DNA from 3 places in the Pseudomonas sp. FW306-02-D09B genome. Region 3 is predicted to be linked to each of the others. Evidence: predicted binding sites of a transcription regulator. Region 3 holds the regulator's gene; each other region holds the start of a gene.
The links. Region 3 encodes sigma-54, which starts transcription at its own class of promoters, with help from an activator protein. Its sites were predicted from a motif close to ANTGGCATNNANNTTGCTNT; they were not measured.
Positions count from the first base shown of each region.

Region 1: AC3WK5_RS18830 (CmpA/NrtA family ABC transporter substrate-binding protein) is a predicted target of sigma-54. The motif match lies at 2,208-2,227, and genes of this name have one in related genera.
Region 2: AC3WK5_RS19650 (flagellar basal body rod protein FlgF) is a predicted target of sigma-54. The motif match lies at 1,626-1,645, and genes of this name have one in related genera.

Region 1 covers NZ_JBYSXY010000011.1:87,380-90,634, forward strand. Annotated here, with positions in the region: gene AC3WK5_RS18825 (ANTAR domain-containing response regulator) at 268-843, opposite strand; gene AC3WK5_RS18830 (CmpA/NrtA family ABC transporter substrate-binding protein) at 859-2,070, opposite strand; gene AC3WK5_RS18835 (quinone-dependent dihydroorotate dehydrogenase) at 2,320-3,255, shown strand, end outside.
Region 2 covers NZ_JBYSXY010000012.1:48,137-51,391, forward strand. Annotated here, with positions in the region: gene AC3WK5_RS19645 (sigma-54-dependent transcriptional regulator) at 1-1,331, shown strand, start outside; gene AC3WK5_RS19650 (flagellar basal body rod protein FlgF) at 1,700-2,440, shown strand; gene flgG (flagellar basal-body rod protein FlgG) at 2,486-3,255, shown strand, end outside.
Region 3 covers NZ_JBYSXY010000018.1:48,011-51,265, reverse strand. Annotated here, with positions in the region: gene ptsN (PTS IIA-like nitrogen regulatory protein PtsN) at 1-399, opposite strand, end outside; gene hpf (ribosome hibernation-promoting factor, HPF/YfiA family) at 412-720, opposite strand; gene AC3WK5_RS24655 (RNA polymerase factor sigma-54) at 830-2,323, opposite strand; gene lptB (LPS export ABC transporter ATP-binding protein) at 2,505-3,230, opposite strand; gene lptA (lipopolysaccharide transport periplasmic protein LptA) at 3,230-3,255, opposite strand, start outside.

The DNA.
Region 1 (3,255 bases), on a different contig from region 3:
ACCCGCTGCACTTGCGCGAAAGGGGTATGCGACGTCTTTGTCGTAGGTGGGGCAACCGCCGTTGGTTACCTGTGTGGTTTACCTAGCGAGATCTGTGCCAATAACTAGCTATTGTGGCGAGGGAGCTTGCTCCCGTCGGCCGGTCCGCGCTCGGGCGGATCAGTCGTGATCTGGCTGACGGGCTTTAACTGACACTATGCGCTGGCGGGTTTTGGGGGGGCGCTTCGCACCCCAGCGGGAGCAAGCTCCCTCGCCACAAAGATCGGCTCAGCCCAGCAACTCGCTCATGGCAATGATCTGTTCGGCCACCTGGATCAGTTTCTGCTGACGGCTCATGGCCTGGCGGCGCATCAGGGTGTAGGCCTGTTCTTCATTGCAGTCCTTCATTTTCATCAGCAAGCCCTTGGCCAGTTCAATGCGCTTGCGCTCGGCCAGTTGCTGGTCGCGGGCCTGGAGTTGGGCACGTAAGGCCTGATCGCTTTCAAAGCGTGCCATGGCCACGTCGAGGATCGGTTGCAGGCGCGCGGCATGAATGCCTTCGACGATGTAGGCACTGACGCCGGACTTGATCGCCTGGCGCATCACGTCCGGGTCGTGCTCGTCGGTGAACATCACGATGGGCCGTGGCTGGTCGCGGCTGACCAGCACCACTTGCTCCAGCACATCGCGGCTCGGTGACTCGGTATCGATCAGGATCACGTCCGGACGCACCGTTTCGACGCGCGCAGGCAGGTCGACGGTCAGGCCTGACTCATCGATCACCTCAAACCCGGCTTCGGTCAGCGCGGCCTTGAGCCGCCCGACCTTTTTCGCGGTGTCGTTGATCAGCAGGATACGCAACATATTTGCAGCCTCCTGTCAGCGGCGGGCGAGAAGAGCGGGGGTGTCGGCCATGGCGTGCAGCTTGAAGCTGCGGGCATACGCCGCCGGGTCCGAGCCATTCCATATTTTACCGTCGATCAACTGGCTGCTGCGCATTTCCTGATCCCGGGCCGCGATGCCCAGCGCACTGGCGGCATCGCGATAGACACCAAGTTGCTGGACCTGACGCGCCACCTGCAGATAGTCCGGGTCTTCGCGCAGCAGGCCCCAGCGCCGGAATTGGGTCATGAACCACATGCCGTCGGAAAGGTACGGCAGGTTGACGTCGCCACCGCCATGGAAGCGCAACGCGTGAGGGTCCTGCCAGCGATTGCCCAGGCCGTCGGCATAATCGCCCAGCAAGCGCGGTTCGATGCAGTCGAGCGGTGCATCCAGGTATTCGGCAGCACTCAACAGTTGCGCGGTGCTGCGGCGGTTTTCCGTGCTTTGTTCAATGAAGCGGCTGGCCTCCAGGACTGCCATGACCAGTGCCCGTGCGGTGTTCGGGTATTGCTCGACGAAGGCGCGGGTGCAGCCGAGGACTTTTTCCGGGTGGTCGGGCCAGATGGTCTGGCTTGTCGCCAGGGTGAAGCCGAGGTTCTGCTTCACCGCACTGGCGCTCCAGGGTTCGCCGACGCAGAAACCGTCGATCCGTCCGGCCTGCAAGTGCGCGACCATTTGTGGCGGTGGCACCACGACGCTGTCGACATCCTGCAACGGATGGATGCCCTGGCTCGCCAGCCAGTAATACAACCACATGGCGTGGGTGCCAGTGGGGAAGGTCTGGGCGAAGGTGAGTTTTGGGCGACTTTGGTGCACGTGACGTTCCAGCGCTTCAGGACCGGTCACGCCCAGCGCTTGCAGGCCATGAGAAAGGTTGATGCTCTGGCCGTTCTGGTTCAGCCCCATCAGCACGGCCATGTCCGTCGCGGCGACGCCGCCAATGCCCAGATGCACCGCATAGATCAAACCATAGAGGCTGTGGGCGGCATCCAGTTCGCCGCTGACCAGTTTGTCCCGCAGGTTGGCCCACGACGACTGGCGCTTGAGGTTCAGGGTCAACCCGTAGGGTTGGGCGAAGCCCTGAGTCGCCGCAACCACCACGGATGCGCAGTCGCTCAGGGCCATGAAACCGAGGTTGATCGCGGTCTTTTCCGGGGCATCGCTGCCATTGACCCAGGCCAGCGGTCCTGCTTCAGGTTCAGTCATCACATAAGCACCTTGCATGAAAAAAGCGCCGTACCCAGGCCCCAAGTGCAAACCAGGCCAGGTGACGACGCCGTTGTCCTTTTTAATCGTTACCTGGCACGCATCCCGCCATTGGCATGGGTGCCGATGTGAGTACCAGTGCAAGGCATATGCCACTGATGGCTGATTTCATCGCGCACCTCGCTTGCGACCCCGATGCACGGCTATAATCGCCGCCTTATTTCGCCGCCAACCGAGTCAAGCCCGCCCATGTATACCCTGGCCCGCCAACTGCTGTTCAAACTCTCCCCGGAAACCTCCCACGATCTGTCCCTGGACCTGATCGGCGCAGGTGGGCGTTTGGGTCTCAATGGCTTGCTGTGCAAGGCGCCAGCGCAGTTGCCAGTGAATGTCATGGGCCTGGACTTTCCAAACCCGGTGGGGCTGGCGGCCGGTCTGGACAAGAACGGTGCGGCGATCGACGGGTTTGCGCAGTTGGGTTTCGGCTTCGTTGAAATCGGCACCATCACCCCGCGTCCGCAACCGGGCAATCCCAAGCCACGGATTTTCCGCTTGCCGCAAGCCGAGGCGATCATCAACCGCATGGGATTCAACAACCTCGGCGTCGATCATCTGCTGGCGCGTGTGGCAGCGGCCAAATACAAGGGCGTGCTGGGGATCAACATCGGCAAGAACTTCGACACGCCGGTTGAGCGTGCGGTCGACGACTACCTGATCTGCCTGGACAAGGTTTACGCCCACGCCAGTTACGTGACGGTCAACGTCAGCTCGCCGAACACTCCGGGCCTGCGCAGCCTGCAGTTTGGCGATTCGCTCAAGCAACTGCTCGAAGCCTTGCGTCAGCGTCAGGAAGATCTGGCTCAACGCCACGGCAAGCGTGTACCGCTGGCGATCAAGATTGCACCGGACATGACTGACGAAGAAACCGTTCAGGTGGCACAAGCGCTGATCGACACCGGGATGGACGCGGTAATTGCGACCAACACCACCCTGAGCCGCGTAGGCGTCGAAGGCATGGAATACGGTGACGAGGCGGGCGGCTTGTCCGGCGCTCCGGTGCGCGACAAGAGCACTCACACGGTCAAGGTGTTGGCAGCCGAGTTGGCCGGGCGTTTGCCGATCATCGCGGTGGGCGGTATTACCGAAGGCAAGCACGCGGCTGAGAAAATCGCTGCGGGCGCCAGC
Region 2 (3,255 bases), on a different contig from region 3:
AGCGTCGGCACATGGAGCTGAACGCCTTGCTCGGCGCGCTGGAGTTTCCGGTGCTGTCGATCGACATGGGCGGCTCGATCGTCGCGGCCAACCGTGCTGCCGCGCAATTGCTCGGGGTGCGGGTGGACGAGGTGCCGGGCATTCCCTTGTCGCGGTATGCCGAGGACTTCGATCTGCCGGAGCTTGTTCGCGCCAATAAATCGCGGATCAATGGCTTGCGGGTCAAGGTCAAGGGCGACGTGTTCCTGGCCGATATCGCGCCGTTGCAATCGGAGCATGACGACAGCGAGGCCATGGCTGGTGCGGTGCTGACGTTGCACCGGGCGGACCGGGTCGGCGAACGCATCTATAACGTGCGCAAGCAGGAGTTGCGCGGTTTCGACAGCATTTTCCAGAGTTCGAAGGTCATGGCCGCGGTGGTGCGTGAAGCGCGACGCATGGCGCCACTGGATGCGCCGCTGCTGATCGAGGGCGAGACCGGCACCGGTAAAGAACTGTTGGCGCGCGCCTGCCATCTGGCCAGCCCGCGTGGACAGTCGCCGTTGATGGCGCTCAACTGTGCCGGGTTACCAGAATCGATGGCCGAGACCGAGCTGTTCGGTTATGGCCCAGGGGCGTTCGAAGGGGCGCGCGCCGAAGGCAAACTCGGGCTGCTGGAACTGACGGCGGGCGGTACGCTGTTTCTCGATGGTGTCGGGGAAATGAGTCCGCGCTTGCAGGTGAAATTGCTGCGGTTCTTGCAGGACGGTTGCTTCCGCCGGGTCGGCAGCGATGAAGAGGTTTACCTGGATGTGCGGGTGATCTGCGCCACCCAGGTCGATTTGTCTGAACTGTGTGCCAGCGGTGAATTCCGTCAGGATCTTTACCATCGCTTGAATGTGCTTTCGTTGCACATCCCGCCGCTGCGTGAATGCCTCGACGGTCTGACGCCGCTGGTCGAGCACTTTCTCGATCAGGCCAGTCGGCAGATTGGTTGTCCACTACCGAAGCTGGCACCGGCGGCGATGGAGCGGCTCAGCCATTATCACTGGCCGGGCAACGTCCGGCAGTTGGAAAACGTGCTGTTTCAGGCGGTTTCGTTGTGTGACGGCGGCACGGTCAAGGCAGAGCATATTCGCCTGCCTGATTACGGCGTGCGCCAGCCTCTGGGGGATTTCTCGCTGGAAGGCGGGCTGGACGAGATTGTCGGGCGTTTCGAAAAGGCGGTGCTGGAGCGGTTGTATTCCGAGTACCCGAGCAGTCGCCTGTTGGGCAAGCGCCTCGGGGTTTCTCATACCACCATCGCCAATAAACTGCGTGAATACGAAGTCGGTAAAGAACCGGGCGCATAGCCTGTGGTGGACGGGCTCTTTGTGGCGAGGGAGCTTGCTCCCGCTCGGGCGCGAAGCGGCCGCAACTTCCGTCGGCGGGTAATGCCTGCTGGAACTTCATTGTTGTTTTTGGGGCTGCTTTGCAGCCCAGCGGGAGCAAGCTCCCTCGCCACGGTGAATGTGTCGCGTGTAAAAGGCCGACACTTGCCGTAAGCGGCATAACCGCGCCGGTTTTTCGTCTTTGATGCCATTGCCCATTCTCCTCCAATTCCTCTCAAGTCCTTTGTTTAGAGGACTTCGAACCCCTGCGTGAAAGTTGGTCTGCAAATTGCTTGAGGCTCAGCAGTACAGCGGTGGGCGGCAAACGTCCGACATGCAGAGGAAAGACTGTGGACAAGTACCTTTATGTGGCAATGACCGGCGCCAGCCAGAACGCACTGGCGCAAAAGGCTCATGCCAACAACCTGGCGAACATCTCCACCAACGGTTTTCAGAAAGACCTGGAGCAAGCGCGGTCGATGCCGGTGTTTGGCGACAGCTTTCCGGCGCGAGCGTTTGCCCTGTCCGAACGTCCGGCCACCGACTTCTCTCCAGGCGCGATGATTGAAACCGGTCGCGACCTTGATGTAGCGGTTCAGGGCAGCGGCTGGATTGCCGTACAGAATCCGAGCGGTGGTGAAAGCTATGTGCGCACCGGCAGCCTGAATGTCGACGCCTTGGGCGTGCTGCGCGCCGGCAACGGCATGCCGGTCATGGGCAACGGTGGCCCGATTGCCGTGCCGCCCGAGCAGAAAATCGAAGTCGGTCAGGACGGCACCATCAGCATTCGGTCAATGGGTGAAGGTCCGCGCGTCATCGCAGAAATCGACCGCATCAAGCTGGTCAACCCGGACATCAAGAACATGACCAAGGGGCTGGACGGTTCGATCAACACCGCAGACGGCAAGCCGGCACCGGTCGATGCCAATGTGCAACTGGTGTCGGGCTTCCTTGAGTCGAGCAACGTCAATGCCGTTGAAGAGATGACCTCGGTGTTGGCCTTGTCCAAGCAATTCGAGCTGCACATCAAGATGATGAACACCGCCAAAGACGACGACCAGGCCATGGCTCGGGTCTTGCAGATCAGCTAATTATCAGAACGTCGCGCCGTAAAACAGGCGCACGAGGAGAATTGAATGCTTCCGGCTCTATGGGTTGCCAAAACAGGTCTGTCCGCCCAGGACACCAACCTGACGACTATTTCCAACAACCTGGCAAACGTATCGACCACGGGTTTCAAGCGTGACCGTGCCGAGTTCCAGGACTTGTTGTACCAGATCAAGCGTCAGCCAGGCGCCCAGTCGACCCAGGACAGCGCACTGCCGTCGGGTCTGCAATTGGGTACCGGTGTGCGCATTGTCGGCACTCAGAAAAACTTCACCGCCGGTAGCCTGCAAACCACCGACCAGCCGCTGGACATGGCGGTCGACGGTCGCGGTTTCTTCCAGATCCTGCAGCCGGATGGCACCACCGCCTACACCCGTGACGGTACGTTCCACCTGGACTCCAATGGCCAGATCGTCAATGCCAGTGGCTTTGCCCTGGAACCGGCCATCGTCATTCCGAACAACGCACAGACCTTCACCGTCGGTCGTGACGGCACCGTGTCGATCACCGTTCCGGGCGCTGCTGCCGCGCAAGTGATCGGCAACCTGCAAACCGCCGACTTCATCAACCCGGCCGGTCTGCAGGCGATGGGCAACAACCTGTTCCAGGAAACCGCCGCCAGTGGCGCGCCGCAAATCGGTACGCCGGGCCTGAACGGTTTTGGTACCACGCTGCAGAACACCCTGGAAACCTCCAACGTCAGCACCGTTGAAGAGATGGTCAACATGATCACCACTCAACGCGCTTACGAGATGAACTCCAAGGTGATTTCTACCGCCGACCAGATGCTCTCGTTCGT
Region 3 (3,255 bases):
GCGATCACGGACTTCTTTACGATCAAGCATGCTGGCGATCTGGCGCAGCAGTTCCAGGTGCGCATCGGTAGCGGCTTGCGGGACCAGCAGAACGAATAGCAGGTCGACCGGAGCGCCGTCGATGGCGTCGAAATCTATAGGAGCGTCCAGGTGCATCAAGGCACTGATGGGCGACTCGCAACCTTTGAGGCGGCAGTGGGGGATGGCGATGCCGTTGCCAAAACCGGTGGAGCCGAGTTTTTCACGGGCGACCAGACTCTCGAAGACATCCTGCATGGCCAGACCCGGCACTTCGCGGGCGATCAGGTTGGCAATTTGTTCGAGGGCTTTCTTTTTACTGCCGCCCGGCACGTTCACCAAAGAACGGCCGGGGGTCAGGATGTTTTCAAGTCGGATCATGGGTTGGGAGTGTTAACGACCGGTCGCGCCCTGGAGGAGGCTCTGGGTCTTTTCCTTATGCTTTTTGAGTTGTTTATCCAGCTTGTCGGTCAGGGCGTCGATCGCGGCATACATGTCGTTATGCTCAGCGTTGGCGACCACTTCTCCACCGGGGATATGCAGCGTGGCTTCGATTTTCTGCAGCAGCTTCTCGACGGTCAACGTGACCTGCACATTGGTGATCTTGTCGAAATGCCTTTCTAATCGGTCGAGCTTTTCGCCGATGTAGATGCGCAGGGGTTCGGTCACTTCCAGTTGGTGTCCACTGATGTTGACTTGCATACAGCTTCTCCTTCGTTGCCAGTGCATAAGGCGGCAGGCTGGCTTGCCTGCCACTAGAGCGTGTCCGAAAAGCTTTCGAACACACCCTGGAACGCTATGGCGTAGCCCGTCACATCAACCGCTTGCGTTCGCTCGAAGGCGCGATCCCCAGGGACTCGCGGTACTTGGCGACGGTGCGGCGGGCCACCTGAATGCCTTGTGCCTCCAGTAAACCAGCGATCTTGCTGTCACTCAACGGCTTTTTCTGATTTTCCGCTGCAACCAGTTTTTTGATGATCGCGCGGATCGCTGTGGACGAGCATTCGCCGCCTTCAGAGGTGCTGACATGGCTGGAGAAAAAGTATTTCAGTTCATAAATACCGCGTGGGGTATGCATGAATTTTTGCGTGGTCACCCGTGAAATCGTCGACTCGTGCATGCCGACCGCTTCAGCGATGTCATGCAGGACCAAAGGCTTCATGGCCTCATCGCCGTACTCAAGGAAGCCGCGCTGGTGCTCGACGATCTGGGTAGCGACTTTCATCAGGGTTTCGTTGCGGCTTTGCAGGCTCTTGATGAACCAGCGCGCTTCCTGCAACTGATTGCGCATGAAGGTGTTGTCGGCGCTGGTGTCGGCGCGGCGGACAAAGCCGGCGTACTGCGGGTTGACGCGCAGGCGCGGAACCGACTCCTGGTTCAACTCCACCAGCCAGCGCTCGTTGTCTTTGCGCACGATGACGTCGGGAACGACGTACTCGGCTTCACTGGACTCGATTTGCGAGCCTGGACGCGGATTCAGGCTTTGCACCAGTTCGATGACCTGGCGTAGCTCATCTTCCTTGAGCTTCATGCGGCGCATCAGTTGGCTGTAGTCGCGGCTGCCCAGCAGGTCGATGTAATCGATGACGAGGCGCTTGGCCTCAGCCAGCCAAGGGGTCTTGGCGGGCAATTGACGCAGTTGCAGCGACAGGCATTCGCTGAGGTTGCGTGCGCCGATACCGGCCGGCTCGAATTGCTGGATGCGATGCAGGACGGCTTCGATCTCGTCGAGCTCGATGTCCAGTTCCGGATCGAAGGCTTCGAGGATTTCCTCGAGGGTTTCGTCCAGGTAGCCCTGATTGTTGATGCAATCGATCAGGGTCACCGCGATCAGTCGATCGGTGTCGGACATCGGCGCCAGGTTCAATTGCCAGAGCAGATGACTCTGCAGGCTTTCGCCGGCGGAAGTGCGAGTGGTGAAGTCCCATTCGTCGTCATCGTTGCTCGGCAGGCTGCTGGCGCTGGTCTGGTAAACGTCTTCCCAGGCGGTGTCGACCGGCAGTTCGTTAGGGATGCGCTCATTCCAGTCGCCTTCCTCGAGGTTATCTACCGTCGGCGCGGTTTCCTGGTAGGAGGGTTCCTGGATGTCGGTGTTGGGTTTCTGCTCGATATTGTCCGCCATCGGGTCGGCGTTATCGAAGTCGTCGCCTTCTTCCTGGCGTTCGAGCATTGGATTGGACTCCAGTGCCTCCTGGATTTCCTGTTGCAGGTCCAGGGTCGACAATTGGAGCAGGCGGATGGCCTGTTGCAGCTGCGGTGTCATCGTCAGCTGCTGGCCCATTCTCAAGACTAGCGATGGTTTCATGGCAGGGGCTTAACACCTTATTCGCCGGCGCACATGCGCCATCCACTACAGGGCGCCGGAGCGCCAAACATAAGCAAATTATATGCCTGAAACTGAAGTGTTTGCCTAGAGCGCTGTAACAATAAATACGTATAGTTTTATTGGGGCAAGCGCTCCGGCGACTGACCAGACACCTCAGTGCTTACAGGCGGAACTCATGGCCCAGATACACTTCCTTGACCAGGTCGTTGGCCAGGATGGTTTCGGCGTCGCCTTCGGCGATCAATTGACCGTCGTTGACGATGTAGGCGGTTTCGCAGATGTCCAGGGTTTCACGAACGTTGTGGTCCGTGATCAGCACGCCGATACCCTTGGCTTTGAGGTGATGAATGATCTGCTTGATGTCGCCCACCGAAATCGGGTCCACGCCGGCGAAAGGTTCGTCGAGCAGGATGAATTTCGGTGCCGTGGCCAGGGCGCGAGCGATTTCCACACGGCGACGTTCGCCACCGGAAAGGCTCATGCCGAGGTTGTCGCGGATGTGGTTGATGTGGAATTCCTGCAACAGGCTTTCCAGCTCTTTACGACGACCGGCCTTGTCGAGTTCCTTGCGGGTCTCGAGGATGGCCATGATGTTGTCGGCGACCGAAAGTTTGCGGAAGATCGACGCTTCTTGTGGCAGATAGCCGATACCCGCTCGTGCACGACCGTGCATTGGCTGGTGGCTGACGTCCAGGTCGTCGATCAGTACGCGACCCTGATCGGCCTGGACCAGGCCCACGATCATGTAGAAGCAGGTCGTCTTGCCGGCACCGTTCGGGCCAAGCAGGCCGACGATCTGGCCGCTGTCGATCGACAGGCTGACGTCACGCACGACCTGGCGGCTCTTGTAGCTCTTGGCCAGATGCTGGGCTTTCAGAGTTGCCATTACTGGGCCTTCTGCTCGTCGGTTT